4 regions of the Mesorhizobium sp. M7D.F.Ca.US.004.01.2.1 genome follow, and region 1 is predicted to be linked to each of the others. Evidence: riboswitches for the same ligand, from Rfam matches in the RefSeq annotation. Region 1 holds a riboswitch; each other region holds the start of a gene.
The links. A riboswitch is a leader RNA that binds a small molecule or an ion and turns the genes downstream of it on or off. The one in region 1 is predicted to bind cobalamin.
Positions count from the first base shown of each region.

Region 2: linked by a shared signal. The riboswitch ahead of EN993_RS11780 (DUF1636 family protein) and the one ahead of bluB (5,6-dimethylbenzimidazole synthase) in region 1 are both predicted to bind cobalamin.
Region 3: linked by a shared signal. The riboswitch ahead of EN993_RS20875 (DUF1636 family protein) and the one ahead of bluB (5,6-dimethylbenzimidazole synthase) in region 1 are both predicted to bind cobalamin.
Region 4: linked by a shared signal. The riboswitch ahead of EN993_RS11365 (CbtB domain-containing protein) and the one ahead of bluB (5,6-dimethylbenzimidazole synthase) in region 1 are both predicted to bind cobalamin.

Region 1 is NZ_RZRQ01000010.1:7,360-11,786, reverse strand. Features, by position in the region: gene EN993_RS03730 (TetR/AcrR family transcriptional regulator) at 1-53, shown strand, start outside; gene EN993_RS03725 (hypothetical protein) at 143-1,126, shown strand; partial or broken gene bluB (5,6-dimethylbenzimidazole synthase) at 1,231-1,848, opposite strand; cobalamin riboswitch at 1,908-2,088, opposite strand; gene EN993_RS03715 (histone deacetylase family protein) at 2,210-3,136, shown strand; gene EN993_RS03710 (exodeoxyribonuclease VII small subunit) at 3,140-3,391, shown strand; gene EN993_RS03705 (DUF2277 domain-containing protein) at 3,490-3,756, shown strand; gene EN993_RS03700 (pirin family protein) at 3,799-4,427, shown strand, end outside.
Region 2 is NZ_RZRQ01000061.1:4,020-8,446, reverse strand. Features, by position in the region: gene EN993_RS11795 (iron ABC transporter permease) at 1-359, opposite strand, end outside; gene EN993_RS11790 (ABC transporter substrate-binding protein) at 389-1,336, opposite strand; gene EN993_RS11785 (ABC transporter ATP-binding protein) at 1,388-2,176, opposite strand; gene EN993_RS11780 (DUF1636 family protein) at 2,173-2,577, opposite strand; cobalamin riboswitch at 2,670-2,877, opposite strand; gene EN993_RS11775 (AraC family transcriptional regulator) at 3,143-3,976, shown strand; gene EN993_RS11770 (alanine racemase) at 3,981-4,427, opposite strand, start outside.
Region 3 is NZ_RZRQ01000161.1:3,340-7,766, forward strand. Features, by position in the region: gene cobN (cobaltochelatase subunit CobN) at 1-748, opposite strand, end outside; gene cobW (cobalamin biosynthesis protein CobW) at 767-1,819, opposite strand; gene EN993_RS20875 (DUF1636 family protein) at 1,822-2,250, opposite strand; cobalamin riboswitch at 2,289-2,493, opposite strand; gene EN993_RS20880 (winged helix-turn-helix domain-containing protein) at 2,524-3,723, opposite strand; gene EN993_RS20885 (NADH-quinone oxidoreductase subunit A) at 4,055-4,420, shown strand; gene EN993_RS20890 (NADH-quinone oxidoreductase subunit B) at 4,411-4,427, shown strand, end outside.
Region 4 is NZ_RZRQ01000057.1:19,093-23,519, reverse strand. Features, by position in the region: gene EN993_RS11370 (aromatic ring-hydroxylating dioxygenase subunit alpha) at 1-1,056, opposite strand, end outside; cobalamin riboswitch at 1,196-1,393, shown strand; gene EN993_RS11365 (CbtB domain-containing protein) at 1,429-1,608, shown strand; gene EN993_RS11360 (CbtA family protein) at 1,624-2,430, shown strand; gene cobU (bifunctional adenosylcobinamide kinase/adenosylcobinamide-phosphate guanylyltransferase) at 2,423-2,935, shown strand; gene cobO (cob(I)yrinic acid a,c-diamide adenosyltransferase) at 2,937-3,551, shown strand; gene cbiB (adenosylcobinamide-phosphate synthase CbiB) at 3,586-4,427, opposite strand, start outside.

The DNA of each region.
Region 1 (4,427 bases):
TCAAGCAACTGCTCGAAGGCCTGCTCAAGAGGCCGGGTCCGCAACCGAACTGATGTCCCAGCGGTGACCCACGGCCGGCAATTGACAATCGCCGGGTTGAGTTCATCCTTTGCCACCATCTCTGAGCGGAGATTCGGGGCGCATGTGGGATTTCGATATCGGCAGGTCGGTGTCCATCATGATGCGGACCTGGCCGTTCATTGTCTTTCGCATGATCGTCTATTTCGGCATCACGCTGGCCTACATCATGGCGACCGGCACCGGCGCCTCCGTCGGCTATGGCGTCGGCCATATCTCCACCGATCCCGACGGGCCGCTGTCCTTTGCCTTGTGGGGCGGGGTGGTCGGTTTCGGCATCGTCTCGATCGCCGTCTACTGGATCCGCGAATATATCCTCTATGTCGTCAAGGCCGGCCACATCGCCGTCATGGTCCATCTGATCGACGGCCGTGACATTCCCGGCGGCCAGGACCAGATCGCCTACGCCAAGGACATCGTGACCCAGCGCTTTGCCGAGGCCAATATCCTTTTCGTCGTCGACCAGCTGGTCAAGGGCGCCATCCGCGCCATCATCGGCCTGCTCGGCGGCATCGCCGCCTTCTTGCCGATTCCGGGCCTGAGCGGCCTGGTCTCCTTCATCAACACGGTGATCCGCCTGTCGCTGACCTATGTCGACGAGATCATCCTCGGCTACAACATCCGCATCAATTCAGCCTCGCCGTTCGAGACGGCGCGCCAAGGCGTGGTGCTCTATGCCCAGAACGGCAAGGTCATGGTCAAGAACGCCGTCTGGCTGGCGGTCATCATGTGGGGCGTGTCCTTCGTTATCTTCCTGCTGATGCTGGCGCCCGCCGGCGCCATTCTTTTCCTGATGCCTGGGCAACTCGCAGGCTGGGCCTTCGTGCTCGCCATCGTCTTCGCTTGGGCCTTCAAGGCGGCGTTCATCGAGCCTTTCGCCATCGCTTGCCTGATGCAGGTCTATTTCAAGACCATAGAGGGCCAGGTGCCTGATCCGGCTTGGGACGCCCGGCTGGCCGAGGCGTCGTCGAAGTTCAGGGAGCTCAAGGACAAGGCGCTGGCCTCCTTCGGCGGCTCGCGCTGGGGTACAGCCGGCGCGACACGCTGATCCGGAGCGGCATCGACGGCGTTGAGACGCGCCACGGTTGACTTCAGCGGCACCTCACCCTGGCCGCAAAAAATCTCGCTCATGATCAGCTCGGGCAGCGGCAGCCGCCGTCCCCAGCCATGCGTTTCGAGGTCTGGTTTAGGCGCGAACTCGGAAACACGGCCGACGCAGAGATAGGCGACCGGCGTCACATGCTCGGGAATCGACAGCAGGCCTTTCAGCGCCTGCGCCTCGATGATGCTGACCCAGCCGACACCGACGCCTTCGGCACGCGCCGCCAGCCAGAAATTCTGCACCGCGCAGACGGTGCTGTAGAGGTCCATCTCCGGATTGTGCCAGCGTCCCAGCGGCGAACCCTTCGAACGCTGCCGGTCGCAGGTGATACAGATGTTGAGCGCGCTTTCGCAGATGCCTTCCAGCTTGAGCTTGCGGTAGAGCGCCTGCCGCTCTTCGTCGATCGCCGGCAGTTCCTGTTCGCGTGCTGCCAGGAACAGGTCGCGCACCTTTTCCCGCCGCCCGGCGTCGCGAATGACGATGAAGTTCCAAGGCTGCATGAAGCCGACCGACGGCGCGTGATGAGCCGCAAGCAGCAGCCGCGCCAGCACCTCATCGTCGAGCGCGGTGGGCAGGAAATGGCTGCGCACGTCACGCCGTGTGAACATGGCGCGATAGACCGCATCGCGCGCGTTCTGGTCAAATCCGTCGCCGACAGGAGCAGTCATGTGTTCCGGCATCGCTTGTCCCCTTGCGATTGCAATCAATGTCGTCCGCCTGACCATGCGGATGGCGATGCCTGCCAGGCCGGTCTTCTGGCTCGGGATCAACCCGCGTTCGGTGCCTTCCCGTCATCGACAGTGGCATTTACCGGCGCGGTCCCCCTTACAGCGTTGGGCACGCCACGGAGTTCAACCGTGTTCCCGATTCTCCCGCTTGCGGCGGGCACCAGGCAGTGGCGGTGACCTTACGCCGAAGCGCTGAGGACGCCAATGCTCGCAACGACACGAATGGACGCAGGCGTGATTTTCCCCAGCCATCGGCCGCCCGCGCATGGCCTTTGTCGATCCGGGTCACTAGATTAGGACGATGACCACTCGTCTCTACACCCATCCGATCTTCCTTGAGCACCTCACGCCGCCCGGCCATCCCGAGCGGCCGGACCGCTTGCGCGCCATCGAGCGCGTGCTCGATGACGAGGCGTTTGTCGGGCTCGATCGCGTCCAGGCGCCGGAAGGCGACGAGGCCACCATCCTCTATGCGCATCCCGCCGATTTTATCGCCCGCGTCCGCGCCGCCATTCCCGACGAAGGGATCGCGCGCATCGACGCCGACACCACTGCCAGCCCGAAGAGCTGGCAGGCGGCGATCACCGCGATCGGTGCCGCCAACGCTGCCGTCGACGATGTCTTCACAGGTCGCGCCGACAATGTCTTCGTCGCCGCCCGGCCGCCCGGCCACCATGCCGAAAAGAGCACGGCGATGGGCTTCTGCCTGTTCAACACCGCAGCGATCGCGGCACGTTACGCGCAGAAGAAACACGGTGTAGAGCGCGTTGCCGTCGTCGACTGGGACGTGCATCACGGCAACGGCACGCAGGATATTTTCTGGGAAGATCCAACGGTGCTCTATTGCTCGACGCATCAGATGCCGCTTTATCCCGGCACCGGAGCAAAAAGCGAAACCGGCACCGGCAACATCGTCAATGCGCCGCTGGCGCCGCAGACTGGCAGCGAGGTCTTTCGCGATGCCTTCCTTTCGCGCGTGCTGCCGGCGCTCGATAATTTCGCGCCCGACCTGATCATCATCTCGGCCGGGTTCGACGCACACCATCGCGATCCGCTGGCCGAGATCAACCTGACCGAGGACGATTTCGACTGGGCGACCGGCCAGCTGATGCAGCGTGCGGCGCGCCACAGCGGCAACCGGCTCGTCAGCCTGCTCGAGGGTGGCTACGATCTGCAAGGATTGGCATTTTCGGTCGCCGCCCATGTCGGGCGACTGATGAAAGGATGAATGATGGCTGGTGAGACCAACGAAGACGTCAAGGCGATGAGCTTCGAACAGGCACTCGACGCGCTGGAGAAGATCGTCGATGATCTGGAGCGTGGCGACGTGCCGCTCGACCAGTCGATCAGGATCTATGAGCGCGGCGAGGCGCTGAAGGCGCATTGCGACCGGCTGCTGAAGGCAGCTGAAGACAAGGTCGAGAAGATCAGGCTGTCGCGCGACGGCAAGCCGGTTGGAACGGAGCCGCTTGACGCGGACTGAGGCCGCAGCCGTCTCACCGACTTTTGGACACGATCATGACTGAGGATAGGGTTCGTCCCGATTGAAAGCGCTCCAGGACAAGAGGAGATACGGAAGCGATGTGCAGAAACATCAAGACCCTGTTCAATTTTGACCCGCCCGCAACCAACGACGAAGTCCGCGACGCCGCACTTCAATTTGTCCGCAAATTGAGCGGAACGACGCGGCCCTCGAAGCAGAACCAGCATGCCTTCGACCACGCGGTCGAGGCCATTGCCGCCTCGGCGCGCGAACTGCTCGATTCCTTGGAAACCCATCAGCATCCTCGCAATCGCGAAGAGGTGGCGGCCAAACTGCGGGCAAAGGCGGCGATCCGCTTTGCCTGACGCGGCCAAGCGGGCATTGTCCGCTGACAAGGAGATCATCTCGTGAGCTTCTTCCCCGGAAACGACCCACAGGCCGGCGATGCCTTCGCCAGCGACCAGATCGAATTGATGGTCATTCCCAACGCCAAGGATATTGGTGGTTTCCAGGTGCGCCGCGCTCTGCCGACCGCCAAGAGGCGGCTGGTCGGGCCTTTCATCTTCTTCGATCGCATGGGCCCGGCGATCCTGCGCGCCGGCCAGGCGCTCGATGTCCGTCCGCATCCGCATATAGGCCTGTCGACGGTCACCTATTTGTTCGACGGCAAGATCAGGCATCGCGATTCACTCGGCACCGAAATGGTCATCCAGCCCGGCGACGTGAATTTGATGACCGCCGGCCGCGGCATCGTTCATTCGGAGCGCACCCCCGAAGAATTGCGCGGCGCGCCGATGTCGATCTCCGGCCTGCAGACATGGCTGGCGCTGCCGGACGGCAAGGAAGAAGTGGCCCCGGTTTTCGAGAACACCGCAGCGCTCAGGCTTCCCGAGATCGACGCCGAGGGCGTCAGCGGGCGCATCGTCATTGGTGATTTCCAGGGATTGCGGTCCCCGGTGCGGGCCGACTCCGAGACGCTCTATGCCGACCTGCGCCTGGTGCCCGGCGCCAGTGTGAAAATCCCGGCCGATGCGGA
Region 2 (4,427 bases), on a different contig from region 1:
GCCGCGACCGGCAACGTCCAGATACCAAAACTGTCGCCGAAGACGGTGATGACGGAAACAGCGCCGGCGGCGGCTCCCGACGATAGGCCGAACAGGAACGGATCGGCAAGATCGTTGCGGGTCACCGTCTGCAGAAGCGCACCGACGACGCCCAACCCGGCGCCGACGCAGATAGCCAGGATGGTGCGCGGCAGCCGCAGATCGACAATGATCTTGCCGACCGGCCCGGAGACGTCGTGCCCACTGAAGCCGATTGCACGGCCAAGCGCGGCAACGACGTCGGTCAATGGGATCAGCGTCGAGCCATAGGCGATCGACAGCAGAGCGAGAGCGGCGATCGCCGCCGCTCCCACCATCATGGCCAGTGCAAATGCCCTGTGCCGCAAGCTCAAAAGGCTTCCGGATGCATCGCCTTGGCGATCTTGTCGATCGCTTCGATGTTGGCGGGTCCCGGCGTCAGTTCGGCATAGCGCAGGGCGACGAAGCGCTCGTTCTTGACCGCGTCCGTCTCTTTCATGGCCGGATGCGCCTTCAGGAAATCGAGCAGCTTCCTGTAGCCGCCACCGTCCTGGTAATCGAGCAGGATGAGGAATTGCGGATTGCGCGACGCCACCGTTTCCCAGTCCGTGTTGCCCCAGCTGGTGTCCATGTCGGCCATGATGTTGTCGCCGCCGGCGGCTGATATCATTGCGCTGGGGATGGCGAACTTGCCTGCGGTAAACGGCTTGTCCTCGCCGGAATCATAGAGGAACACCCGGGTCCCTTTGCGGTCGCCGACCTTGGCGGTGATATCGGCGAGCTGCGTCTTCCAGCCCGAAACGAGCTTTTCAGCCTCGGCCTCCTTGCCAAAGATCTTGCCCAGCTTTTCGACGTCGCCATAGAGCAGGTCCATCGAGGCGGCCGGGCGGTTCTTGTCGAGATGAACGCAGCTTTCCGTCAGCACCAGCGTCTTGATGCCGTGCGGGGCAAGCGTATCGGGTGTCACTTCGCCGCCCGGCTTCATGCCGTAGTACCAGCCGGCGAAGAAGAAATCGGGCTCGACGGCGACGAGGTTTTCGAGTGTCGGGTATTTCGGCGCCAGTTCCGGGATCGAGCCCTGCTCGGCCTTGAACTCGGGACCGACCTTGTACCATCCGGTGATGCCGGTCAGGCCGACGATCGACGGCTGCAGTTTCAGCGCGAAAGCCATCTCGGCCATGTTGAGATCATGGATCACGGCGCGCTTCGGTGCGGCATCGAAGGTCAGCGGTTTGCCGCAGCTGTCGACGGTCACGGGGAAGGCCAGGGCTGTCGAGGCCAGAAGCGAGAAGGCAAGCGAAAAGGCAAGGCGTTTCACGGGGTGTTGCTCCTTTGTGGATGGGATGGGTCGAATACCGAATGGCTTCAATCAGGACGGCGGCGCGGCACGGTTTGGCACTTCGAACACCGTCAGTTCGCGGTCTTCGGTCGGATGGCGCAGACGCAGAACATCGATGCCGAAAATCTCGCGGATCAGTTTTTGGGTCAGCGCTTCGCGCGGCGCGGCGAGCGCTTGCAGACGCGCGTGGTTCATCACCACCACCTTGGTGGCGAACGGCGCGACCAGCGCCAGATCGTGCAGCACCGCGATCACGGTCATGCTAAGGCCGGCCACGAGTTCGAGCAGTTCGCCGCGGGCGCGCGGATCGAGATGGTTGGTCGGCTCATCAAGGAACAGGATCTTTGGCTGCTGGGCGATGGCGCGGGCCAGTTGGGCACGCTGGCGCTCGCCGCCCGACAGCGAGCCGATGGTGCGGCCAAGCAGCGGCAGCAGGCCGGCCCGGCGCAGCGCATCGACGACAATATCGCGTTCCTCGCTCCTGCGTCTCAGCCCGGCGTGCGGGACCCGGCCAAGCTCGACATAGTCGATCACCGCCAGCCGCGGATCGGGCTGGTCGGTCTGGCCGACAACGGCCATATGCAGTGCCCGCTCGGCGGCCGAAATCCTGTCCAGCCGGCGCCCAGTGAGCTTCACCTCGCCGGAACTCGGCCGCAGCATGCCCGACAGCATGCGCACCAGCGTCGTCTTGCCGGCGCCATTGGGACCGATGATGGCAAGGCGGTCGCCAGCGGCCACCGACAGGCTGACCGCCTGAACCAGATCCCGCCCATTCGCCATGGCGCAGAGGTCATGGGCTTCGAGGAGCGCTGCGGTCATCGGCTGCCGCCCGCCGGATTGCCCGAACCGGGAATGCGGGCCAGCGTCTTGCCGGCCAATCCCGCCGGACGCTGACCGGAACTGCACCAGCCATCGGCGAGCGACGCGTAGAGTCTGGCGAATCGCACGAGGTCGCCGACATCGGCGCGCGCGTCGATGGAGCCGAAGAGATAGGCAGCTTTACCGTGTGCCTGAAACGCGACGGTCAGCGGCCGCGAGCAGCCCGCCATGCAGGCCACGCCTTCGACCGCGAAGCCGCGCGCAACGGCCGGCTCATGCTGGGCCGAAAGCCGGGAGCGCAAATCGGTGCAAAGGTCTTCCCCGGACCTGACCCCGGTCACAAGGTCACAGCAAAGCGTGCACACGATGATGCGATGGATGGGATCGATGGAGCCGTCCAACTTTCCGTCACTTTCCAAAACTGGCGACGGAAGGAAGCTGGCGAGCCGGCCGACAAGACCGAGATTCGCGTTTCCTCCCGGCACACCCCGTCCGGTCAACTCATGCTGATGGCAGGTCTCCTGGCTCGCGGGTCGTTGCGCCATCCAGCCTTCCCAGCCTTGCCGGCCAGTGGCATTCATGGATTTTGCTCGCCGCTTACAGTTGCGGGGGCAGCCACGGCCTCGATCCCTGGGGATCTCACCGCGTTCCCTTTTCACCCCTCGCCTTTCGACTCGGGGACCATCACCGCCTCAGCGTAGTTTTGCGCCGATCGCATCGCAACGGATTTCTCGGATGGAGTGATGGGCCACGTGAGGGAGGCAGACATTGCACGCTCGCGGTGTGTAATAATATAACGTTCTATAAAGTGTCGCCTGGCGCTGTCAAGCGAAGCGCTTGACGTGCTGGGCCATATCGGTGCGCGAACTGCGACGGGATTGGCGCGGATTGCGCCGGATGCGCAATTTCGATCAAACTGGCCGCGCCAGGGAACGGCATCATGATCTGGCCAATGCGAGAAGAAAAATGAACCCGACCGAGAAAGCGCTGTGGTTCGTCGAGAGCCATCTGCCGGAAGCGATCTCGCTCGACGATGTCGCCCAAAGCAGCGGCGTGTCGCGTTTTCATGTGACGCGGGCTTTCGGCGCTGCCACCGGCCGCTCGGTGATGGGCTACATGCGCTCGCGCCGGCTGACCGAAGCGGCACGCAAGCTGGCCGGCGGGGCGCCCGACATCCTCAGCGTTGCGCTCGATGCCGGCTACAACTCGCATGAGGCGTTCACCCGTGCCTTCCGCGACCAGTTCGGCACCACGCCGGAACTGGTGCGCGCGCAAGGCACGACTAAGACCCTCGACCTTGTGGAGCCAATCCTGATGGACCATTCCCTGCTCAGCACACTCGAACCGCCGCGCTTCGAGACCAGCCGGCCCTTCCTTATCGGTGGCTTTGGCGAACGCTACAGTTGCGAGAGCAGCGCCGGCATTCCGATGCAGTGGCAGCGCTTCAGTCCCTATATCGGCAACATCCCCGGCGAGATCGCCGGCGTTTTCTACGGCGTCTGCCTCAACGGCGACGACGCGGGCAATTTCGACTATGTGGTCGGCGTCGAAGTGTCCGATTTTGCGGACTTGCCGAAGGAGTTCTACCGGGTGAGGGTGCCGGCGCAGAAATACGCGGTGTTCTCGCATCGGGAGCACATCTCGACAATCCGCCGCACGATCAACACGATCTGGAACAGCTGGCTACCCGCCTCCGGTCATGACATCGCAGATGCACCGGAATTCGGGCGCTATGGTCCCGAATTCGATGCCCACAGCGGCAATGGCGGGTTGGAGATCTGGGTGCCGGTCAAGGCGTAGGCGATCATGCCATTGGCAGCGCCGGCCAGCGATCGACTATCCTGCCGCCGGAAAACACCGCGATCGATCCAAACTGCTGCAGCACGGCCTCGCTCTGCGTCGGGCGCAGGAAGGCGTAGTCGCCTGGCCTTGCGGTAGCATCGGCCGGCAGGCCCATGAATTGCTGGTTCGAGGACAGGCCAAGCAGGCCGTTCGTCATCATGCCTTTGGGGAACACCGGCTCGGCCATCCACTTGCCGCCATAGAGATAGCAGCCCTTGGCTGGAAACCGGCCGAGCGCCTGCAGCAGGCGAGTGACGACCGGCGGGCCGGGCAGCATCGGCTCGACCACTTTCAGCATTGGCGTGGCGATGAAGGCCGCCGGCTGGAAGCCGTCGAGACCTGATGTATCGAAGTCGCTGGGCAGCACGAAGGCCGAGCCCATCGACACTTCATTGGCCGCGCCGCCATG
Region 3 (4,427 bases), on a different contig from region 1:
CGGCGGCCAGCAGCATCGAGCGGTAGAACAGGATCGGCACGACCTTTCCCTCCCCCTCGAGGGGAGGGTGGCACGCAGGGCCGGGTGGGGTCGGTACGACCGGGCGCGGTGTTTCTTTAGCTCGGCGTGCTCCGGAGAGGACCCCACCCCCGGCCTGCGGCCGGACCCTTCCCTCGAGGGGGAGGGGGACGACGCCGCGGCCGGGTTCGTAGTAGCCAACTTTTGGGACCGCGACCGGCTCGACAGTTTCTGCCTGCGCCCCCGCCAGCCGCGCCAACCGATGCACCAGCGCGCTCATATTCGCCGGGCCGCCCTCGCGGAAATAGTCGAGCAGGCCGTCCAACTCCTCGCGCGGCAGCGTCGAGGCTTCAATCAGCCTTAGGTCTTCGTCGCGGCATTCGCCGGGCAGCAGCGCCAGTTTTATGCCGCGCTCGCGGGCGGTCGAGGCAAGCTGATCGCACCCGTAGCGCCACCAGTCGTAGCCGCCGAGGATGCGCACGAGGATGATTTTGGCGTGACGGGCGACGCTGTCGACCCAGAGGTCGACGGACATGGGGTGGCGCAGGTCACGAAGCGCCGCCAGCCGCATCGAGGGTAGGCGGTGAGCATCGGCCTTCCAGGCCGCCGCCAGTCCGGCAAGATCGCTGTCGGTGAAGGACAGGGCCACGACATCCGCCGGCGTCTGCCGCAGATCGACCGGCTCGGCGAGGTCGTCGAGCGAGGCGGATGTTGTGGTTAGGATGTGCATCGCAACCCGTGTCCGAAATCAGCCGGCAAGTATACGCTCGATCGCCGGGCGATTCAGCCCCTTCAGGCCGATGACGACGAGGCGCGAACGGCGGTCGTCCGTGGCGGTCCAGGCGCGGTCATAGTAGTGGTTGACGCGCGGCCCGACCGCCTGCAGCAAGAGCCGCATCGGCTTGCCGCCGACCTCGACGAATCCCTTCACGCGCAGCACGTTCTCTTCCTCGGCGACGGTGGCGACGCGTTTTGCCAGTTCGTCCGGATTGGCGATCGAGGCAATGTCGACGATGAAGGTGTCGAAGTCGTCATGCTCATGGTTGAAGGCGCCGTCATGATGGGACTTGCGGTTCTCGATGTCGTCCTCGACGGCCAGACCGAGCCCGAGCAGCACGGAGGGATCGACCTTGCCATGCGACGTCGGCACGATCTTCACCGCGCGGGCGGAGTGTTCGTTGATGATGGCGTTGGCGCGGGCGGTGCCGGCGGCGTCCATCAGGTCGCTTTTCGACAGGATGATCAGGTCGGCGCAGGCGATCTGGTCCTCGAACACCTCTTCGACCGGATCGTCGTGATCGAGCGTTTCGTCCTCAGCGCGCTGCGCCTGCAGGGCGTCCATGTCGTTGGCGACGCGGCCTTCGGCCAATGCCGGCCCGTCGACCACGGCAATGACGCCATCGACGGTGACCCGGCTTTTCACGCTCGGCCACTGGAAAGCCTGGACCAGCGGCTTGGGCAGCGCCAGGCCCGAGGTCTCGATCAGGATGTGGTCGACCCTCGGCGTCAGCGCGAGGATCTGGTCGAGCGCCGGGACGAAATCGTCGGCCACGGTGCAGCAGATGCAGCCATTGGCCAGTTCGACGATGTTTTCCTCCGGGCATGTGTCGATGCCGCAGCCCTTCAGTATCTCGCCATCGATGCCGATGTCGCCGAATTCGTTGACGATGATGGCAATACGCTTGCCGCCGGCGTTTTCCAGGAGATGGCGGACCAGCGTCGTCTTGCCGGCGCCGAGGAAGCCGGTGACGACGGTGCAGGGAACACGGGAGAGGTTCGCAGACGAATCTGGAGCGGTCATGGTCAGTCCTTCAGCAGGTCGAGGGGAGGGATGCGGGCAACGAGGCCACGCTTCAGGCTATCGGGACGGCCGCGCCACGGAATCAGGCCGTCCTTCGAGGTGGCGAAGAGTTTGGCTCCGGTGACGAGGTCGGCGCCGCTGGTCGCGGTCAGGTCGCCGAAGACGTAGCTCCAGCAACCGTCGCGCAGGATGGCGGCACTCAGGCGCCGCTTGCAATTGCCAAGGCATTCGACGCTGCGGATGCGGATGTTGTCGCCAGATGCGGCGCGGCGAGTGTCGTCCGCCAGCGATTCGCCGGCGCGGGGATGAGCGTCGGAGCCGGTTTCATCGCGGCAGGAGGCGCAGACGATGACGGTAACGCCGGCCAAGGCATCATCATGGCCGGACGAAACATCCGCTGTGCCAGCCGAAAAACTGCTGTCGTGGTCCAAAAATCGGGCTCCTTGCCCGGAAACCCGCCGGGCGATCGGATTCTACAGTCGCAGACGGCAGGTCTCCTGGCTCGCGGGTCATCGCCTTGGGTAGCCGCCTTCCCGGGAATTCCCAGTGGCTTTCGGCCTTGGCTCTTCGCTTACAGTTGCGGGGACAGCCGCGGATTTGGGATTTTGCCCCGCACCGCATTCCCTCTTAGCCCCTGCCGTTGCGGGCAAGGGACCATCTGGAACCGGATTTAGGCTTTTGCGGGCGGCGGTGTCAACGCGAGCTTACGACACGGCGATGTCGGCCAGCGCCGGGCCCAAATCGCCGGCGGGCGTCACTTCGATGCGCTCGAGACCCAGCCAACCCTGCATCTGCTTCAATTCCTCGAAGAGCTGAGCAGCGGTTTCAGGCGGCGCGCCGGGCTCGGCATAGGCTGCATGGACCCGCAGCACGCTTGCTGGGCGATCGGCCTTGAGATCGACACGCGCCACGATCCTGTCGCCGAGCAGGAACGGCAGGACATAATAGCCGTATTGCCGCTTGTCGGCCGGCGTGTAGATCTCGATGCGGTAGTGGAAGTCGAACAGCCGCTCCGTGCGCGAACGCTCGAAGACGACGGGATCGAACGGCGCCAGCAGGGCGCGGGCCTCGATCTTTCGGGGCAGACGGGCGTCTTTCTGAAGATAGGCTGGCTTGTCCCAACCTTCGACACGCACCGGCAGCAGCTCGCCTGTTTCGACCAGTTCCTCCAGCCGGCCCTTCATGTCGGCCGGCGACAGGCGGAAGTAGTCGCGCAGGTCGCCTGACGTCGCTATGCCATGGGCGCGGGCGGAAATGCGCAGCAATTCGCGGTGCGCATCCTTGGCCGCCGGCACCGGTAGGTCGAGGATCGCCTGCGGCAGCACGCGTTCGGGCAGATCATAGAACCGCTCGAAACCGCGGCGGTGCGCCGTGGTGATGCGGCCGGCCCAGAACAGCCATTCGAAGGCATGCTTGGCATGGCTCCAGCCCCACCAGCCGCCCGAGCCTTTCTGGCCTTCGAGCGCGGAAGCGGCAATCGGGCCGCGATCGGCGACCTGGCGGTAGATCTCTTCGATATAGGCGGCGTGCTCGCGGCCCCATTTGGCAAGCCCCAGATACATTTCATCGCCGCGCTCGGCGCGCTGCATGCGCCAGCGCATCAGCGGATATGTCTCGACCGGCAGGAAGGAGGCCTCGTGCGCCCAGTATTCGAACACCGTGCGCTTGCGCGTCACGGCCGCGTTGTCGAGCAGCGAGAGCGGGTAGGGGCCAAGGCGTGAATAGAGCGGCATATAATGAGCGCGCACCACCGCGCTGACGGAATCGATCTGCAACAGGCCGGTGCGGGAGAGCGTGCGGGCAAGATGCCGGCGGTCGGGGGTACCGGCCGGACGGGGATCGAGGAACCCCTGGGCGGCAAGCGCGATGCGCCGGGCCATGGGGAGCGAGATCTTTTCCTTCATGCAGGCATCACTTTGAAGTGTTTTGGCCGAGGGTCGGATGGGTGATTCCAGCCCATGCTAGCAGGGTTTTGGCGGCAACCATGTCAGGAGAGAAAAGTGGAGTAAAAAACGAAGGAAATCAAACAGGAGCGGATCGGACCAGTTTCCCCGGATATGCCGTCCAGGTTAGTGTTTTGAACAAGGTTTGACTTGCTTCGCTGGAAGTGCTGCGCTAACCCTCGCCGCGTTGCAGCATAGGCCCTTAAAACGGTTCAGCGGTTAAACTGTCACGCTTCCGCATTAGGGTCCGGTGCTGTAATCAACGTGGATTGGCGCCAACGGAAAGCCGAGCATGAACGCACTTCTAAGCTCATACCTGCCCATCGTCCTGTTCATAGGCGTGGCGCTGGTTGTCGGCCTGGCGCTGCTGGCCGCGCCCTTCCTGGTGGCTTACCGCAATCCCGATCCTGAAAAGCTTTCCGCCTACGAGTGCGGTTTCAACTCGTTCGACGACGCCCGCATGAAATTCGACATCCGCTTCTACCTGGTGTCGATCCTGTTCATCATCTTCGACTTGGAAGTGGCCTTCCTGTTTCCGTGGGCGGTGTCGTTCTCGAAGATCGGCATGCTCGGCTTCTGGTCGATGATGGTGTTTCTGGCGGTGCTGACCATCGGCTTTGCCTATGAATGGAAAAAAGGAGCGCTGGAATGGGATTGAACGACAG
Region 4 (4,427 bases), on a different contig from region 1:
GTTGACCTCGCAGATCGTCGCATCCTCCTCCAGCACCTGCGTGCCGAAGGCAACGATGTTGTCGATGTCGGTCGTGGCGAGCGCCTCGGGCGCAAACAGCCATTCCGCGACAAGCTCGGTCTGCTCGGGGCCGAGCGGTACCAGCCGGACTGACCTGACATAGTCGACATGGCCGACGATGAACATCGACGGCAGGCTGGTGGCATAGGTCTGGCCCGTGGCGCGCTCGACTGGCGTGAGGTTGGCGAAGACCGGCCCATGCGCCTGGCCGTCGCGCGACCATGTTTCGGCTCCTGCACGCAGGCCGCCGGAAAATTCCGGTGCATCATTGTCGGCGTGGCGAGCCCATTCGGGATCGTCGTGCCGGCCCATCAGGCCACGGCCATAGATCGGCACCAGCCGCGACAGGTCCTTGTGGACGCCCGGGCAATGCAGGCACTCGTTGAAGTTTTCCCAAAAGATCTTCCAGTTGCAGTTCATCACCTTGCGCAGTACGTGGCCGCTGACCAGCGTCTCCAGCGGCCAATTGCCGAGATCGCCGGAGGCGGGATCGAAGGATGCCTGCGCCGAACCGGTCGCGTCTTCGGTGAGGTTGATGAAGACGAAGCCGCGCCACACCGAGAGTGCGACCCGATAAAGGGGGTGGCCGGCCTTGTCGAAGCCTTCCGGCAGCGATTTCGACGGCACGCGCACGAGGTCGCCACGCAGGGAATAGGACCAGGCGTGGTAGGGGCAGGTGATCAGTCGCGCCTTCAGCCGGCCTTCGCTTTCCTGGCAAAGCTGCGAGCCGCGATGGCGGCAGGTGTTGTGAAAGGCGCGCAGCTCGCCGGTCTCGTCCCGCAACACGACGATGTCCTGCGTGCCGATGCGGAATCGGCGGAAAGCCAGTGGTTGCGCTAGGTCGGCCTCGCGGCAGACGAGCAGCCAGCTTCGATACCAGATGGCGTCGAGATCCTTTTGATAGGCTTCTGCGTCCCAATAGGTCGACGAGGGCAGGGTCGGTTCGGCCCGGGTCAGGCCGTTGTAGGGATCGCGCTCGCTGGCAATGGGCTGCATGGCTGGCTTCCTCTAGAGATGTCAGCCGACACCCGGCCAGGAAAATTGTCAATTGCGGCACCGGCGGGTCTCGGCTGGTACGACGCATTCGCGATGGTTGCCGGCGGAATTTGGTTTGCCGGAGGCGAGGATTCTGCCTATAGTCACCAATGTCGTCGGTTCCATTTTGGAGCCAAGAGGGAATGCGGTGAGGGCGAGTTTCGCCCAATGCCGTGGCTGCCCCCGCAACTGTGTGCGGTAGTCCTCTCCATATGCCACTGAAGATGTTTTCTTCGGGAAGGTGGGGAAGGGCGCTGATCCGCGAGCCAGGAGACCTGCCGGCGACAGGAAACTGACTTCGATGCCCTCGGGTGGAGGGCGAAAGGACAAGATATGACTACCGCTTCCGTCTCCCTCGGCGCCTCCGTCTCCTCGCAGTCGCGCTTCATGCAGCTCGCTCTTGCTGCGTTTCTCGGCATTTTCGTGATGGGCTTTGTCGGCTTCTCGCATATCGATGCGGTCCACAATGCGGCTCACGACTATCGCCATTCGATGGCGTTTCCCTGCCACTGACGAGGATCTGACATCATGAACCTGTTTCGCAACGTCGTGTTCATCGCGGCGATCGCAGGGCTCGTGGCCGGCGTCGTTCTCGCCTGCATGCAGGCCTATGCCACCGTGCCACTCATCCTCAAGGCGGAAGTCTACGAACAGGCTGGAGGCGGCCATGAACATGAGCACGCTGCCGCTCCGGCGGCGCCTGCCGATACCACCAGCGGCAACGCGATGAGTTCGGCCGCACCGGCAACAAACTCCATGAGCGCTGCCACGCCGGCACCGGCGGCACCCGCGGAAGACGAGGGTTGGGCGCCGGCAGACGGTTTCGAGCGTTTCGCGTTCAGCGTGCTTGCCAATATCGTCACCGGTATCGGCTTCGCGCTGATCCTGGTCGCGGTTTCGGAATTCGCCGGCGGCATCGGCAATTGGCGCCAGGGCGTGTTCTGGGGCCTTGCCGGCTTTGCCGTGTTTACGCTGGCGCCTGGCCTCGGCCTGCCACCGGAACTGCCGGCCATGCCGGCTGCCGATCTGACCGAGCGCCAGATCTGGTGGTGGGCAACGGTGGCGGCGACCGCGGCCGGGCTCGGCCTGATCGCCTTCCGAAAGTCGCTGCCGCTGGCGATCTTGGCTGTGGCCTTGATCGTCGCGCCGCATATTGTCGGCGCGCCGCAGCCCGACAGTTACAAGACGGCGATTCCGGAAGGCCTGCATCACCAGTTCGTGGTGGCGGTGACAGTGACCAATCTGGTGTTCTGGCTGGTGCTCGGCGCGGTCGTCGGCGTGGTGCGCGGCCGCTTCACCGGCACCGCGACCAGCCTGCGCGACAGCTTTGCCTGATCGCAAGCTTACCTTTCTCATCGGTGGTGCGCGCTCCGGCAAGAGCGCGCACGCCGAAACCCTGGCGACGGGTTTGCCGCCGCGTTGGACCTATGTCGCCACGGCGCAAGCCTATGATGACGAGATGCGTGAGCGCATCGCGCTGCACCGCTCACGGCGCGGCGAAGGCTGGACGACCATCGACGCACCGCTCGATCTCGCCGGCGCGCTCGGGGCCTTGCCTGACAACCAGCCTGTGCTTATCGACTGCCTGACACTGTGGCTGACCAACCATATGCTCGCCGACCACGATCTCGAGCTTGAATGCCGTCGGCTGGCGGACGTGCTGTCGCGGCCGCGTGGACCCTGGTTCGTGGTGTCCAATGAAGTCGGCCAGGGCATCGTGCCCGACAATGCACTGGCACGCCGTTTCCGCGACGCCGCCGGCCGGCTCAACCAGCAGGTCGCTGCCATCGCCGATACGGTGCTGCTGATGGTGGCGGGGCTGCCGCTCCAGGTGAAATGACATGACCGATATCGACAACAAGGACGAAGAGCGCCACCGCGCCAAGATGGCCAAGCGCAAGGCCGTGCAGGATGCCGAGGTGGCGAGCAAGACGGTCGAGAAGGGGCTGCTGATCGTCAACACCGGCCCGGGCAAGGGCAAGACCACGGCCGCCTTCGGGCTGGCGCTGCGGATGCTCGGCTATGGCAAGCGCGTCGGCGTCGTCCAATTCATCAAGGGGAAGTGGCATACCGGCGAGAAGGACGCCTTCGCCGCCTTCGGCGATCGCGTCGTCTGGCACGCGATGGGCGAGGGGTTCACCTGGGAAACGCAGGATCTGAAGCGCGACATCGCCGCGGCCGAAGCCGCGTGGGCCAAGGTGCTTGAGCTGATGGCCGATCCGTCGATCAGCCTTCTGGTGCTCGATGAACTCAACATTGCGCTGCGCTACGACTATCTCGATCTCGACAGAGTGGTTGCAGCGCTGAAAGCGCGGCGCGAGGGCCTGCACGTGGTCGTCACCGGCCGCAACGCCAAGCCGGCGCTGGTCGAGGCCGCCGACCTCGTCACCGAAATGGGCGTGACCAAGCACCATTTTTCCGCAGGCGTGAAGGCCCAGCAAGGTATCGAGTTCTAAGAGCTTTTACCCCCCACAAAAAGGGAGGGTGAGATCAGGCCACCATGAAAATAACCGAGACCAGCCCAAACAACCCGATCAGCAGATAGTCGGCGACGCGATAGAGTTTCAGCGCCTGCCTTATGTCGGTGCTGTCGGCTTCGCGCCGGCCGCCTTCGCCCATGAAGACGTCGTCGACCAGGACGCCGCCATAGAAGCGCGGCCCGGCGAGCGCCAGGCCGAGCGCACCGGCCATTGCCGCTTCCGGCCAGCCGGCATTGGGCGAGCGGTGTTTTTTCGCGTCGCGCCACACCGCATGCCAGGCATTGCGCGGATCGGCGCCCCTGACCAGGAAAGCCGCCAGCACGATCAGCAGCGCCGTCACCCGCGACGCCGGCAGGTTGATCCAATCGTCGAAGCGCGCCGCCGCCCAGCCGAAGGCCTCGTGGCGCGGGGTGCGGTGGCCGATCATCGAATCGGCGGTGTTGGCGGCCTTGTAGGCAGCGCCGCCGCCCAGGCCGCCGACGCCGGTCCAAAAGGCGGGGGCAACGATGCCGTCGGAAAAATTCTCGGCCAGGCTCTCGATCGCCGCGCGGCAAACACCGGCCCTGTCCAGTGTTTCGGGATCGCGGCCGACGATTCGCGAGACGGCCACGCGGCCCAAAGCGAGGCCACCGGTATCGAGTGCGTCCGCCACCGCCTCGACATGCTCGTAAAGGCTCTTCTGCGACAGAAGCGACGTAGCCAGAAGGACAGTGATGAATAGCCCCATGGGAACGAACCAGAGCAGGACCTGCACGCCGAGGCCAACTATCGCCGGCACCAGCACGATGACCAGCAGCGCCTGGACACCACGCTTGCGACGCAGCGCGTCGGGATCAGTGGCGTGGTTGAGCC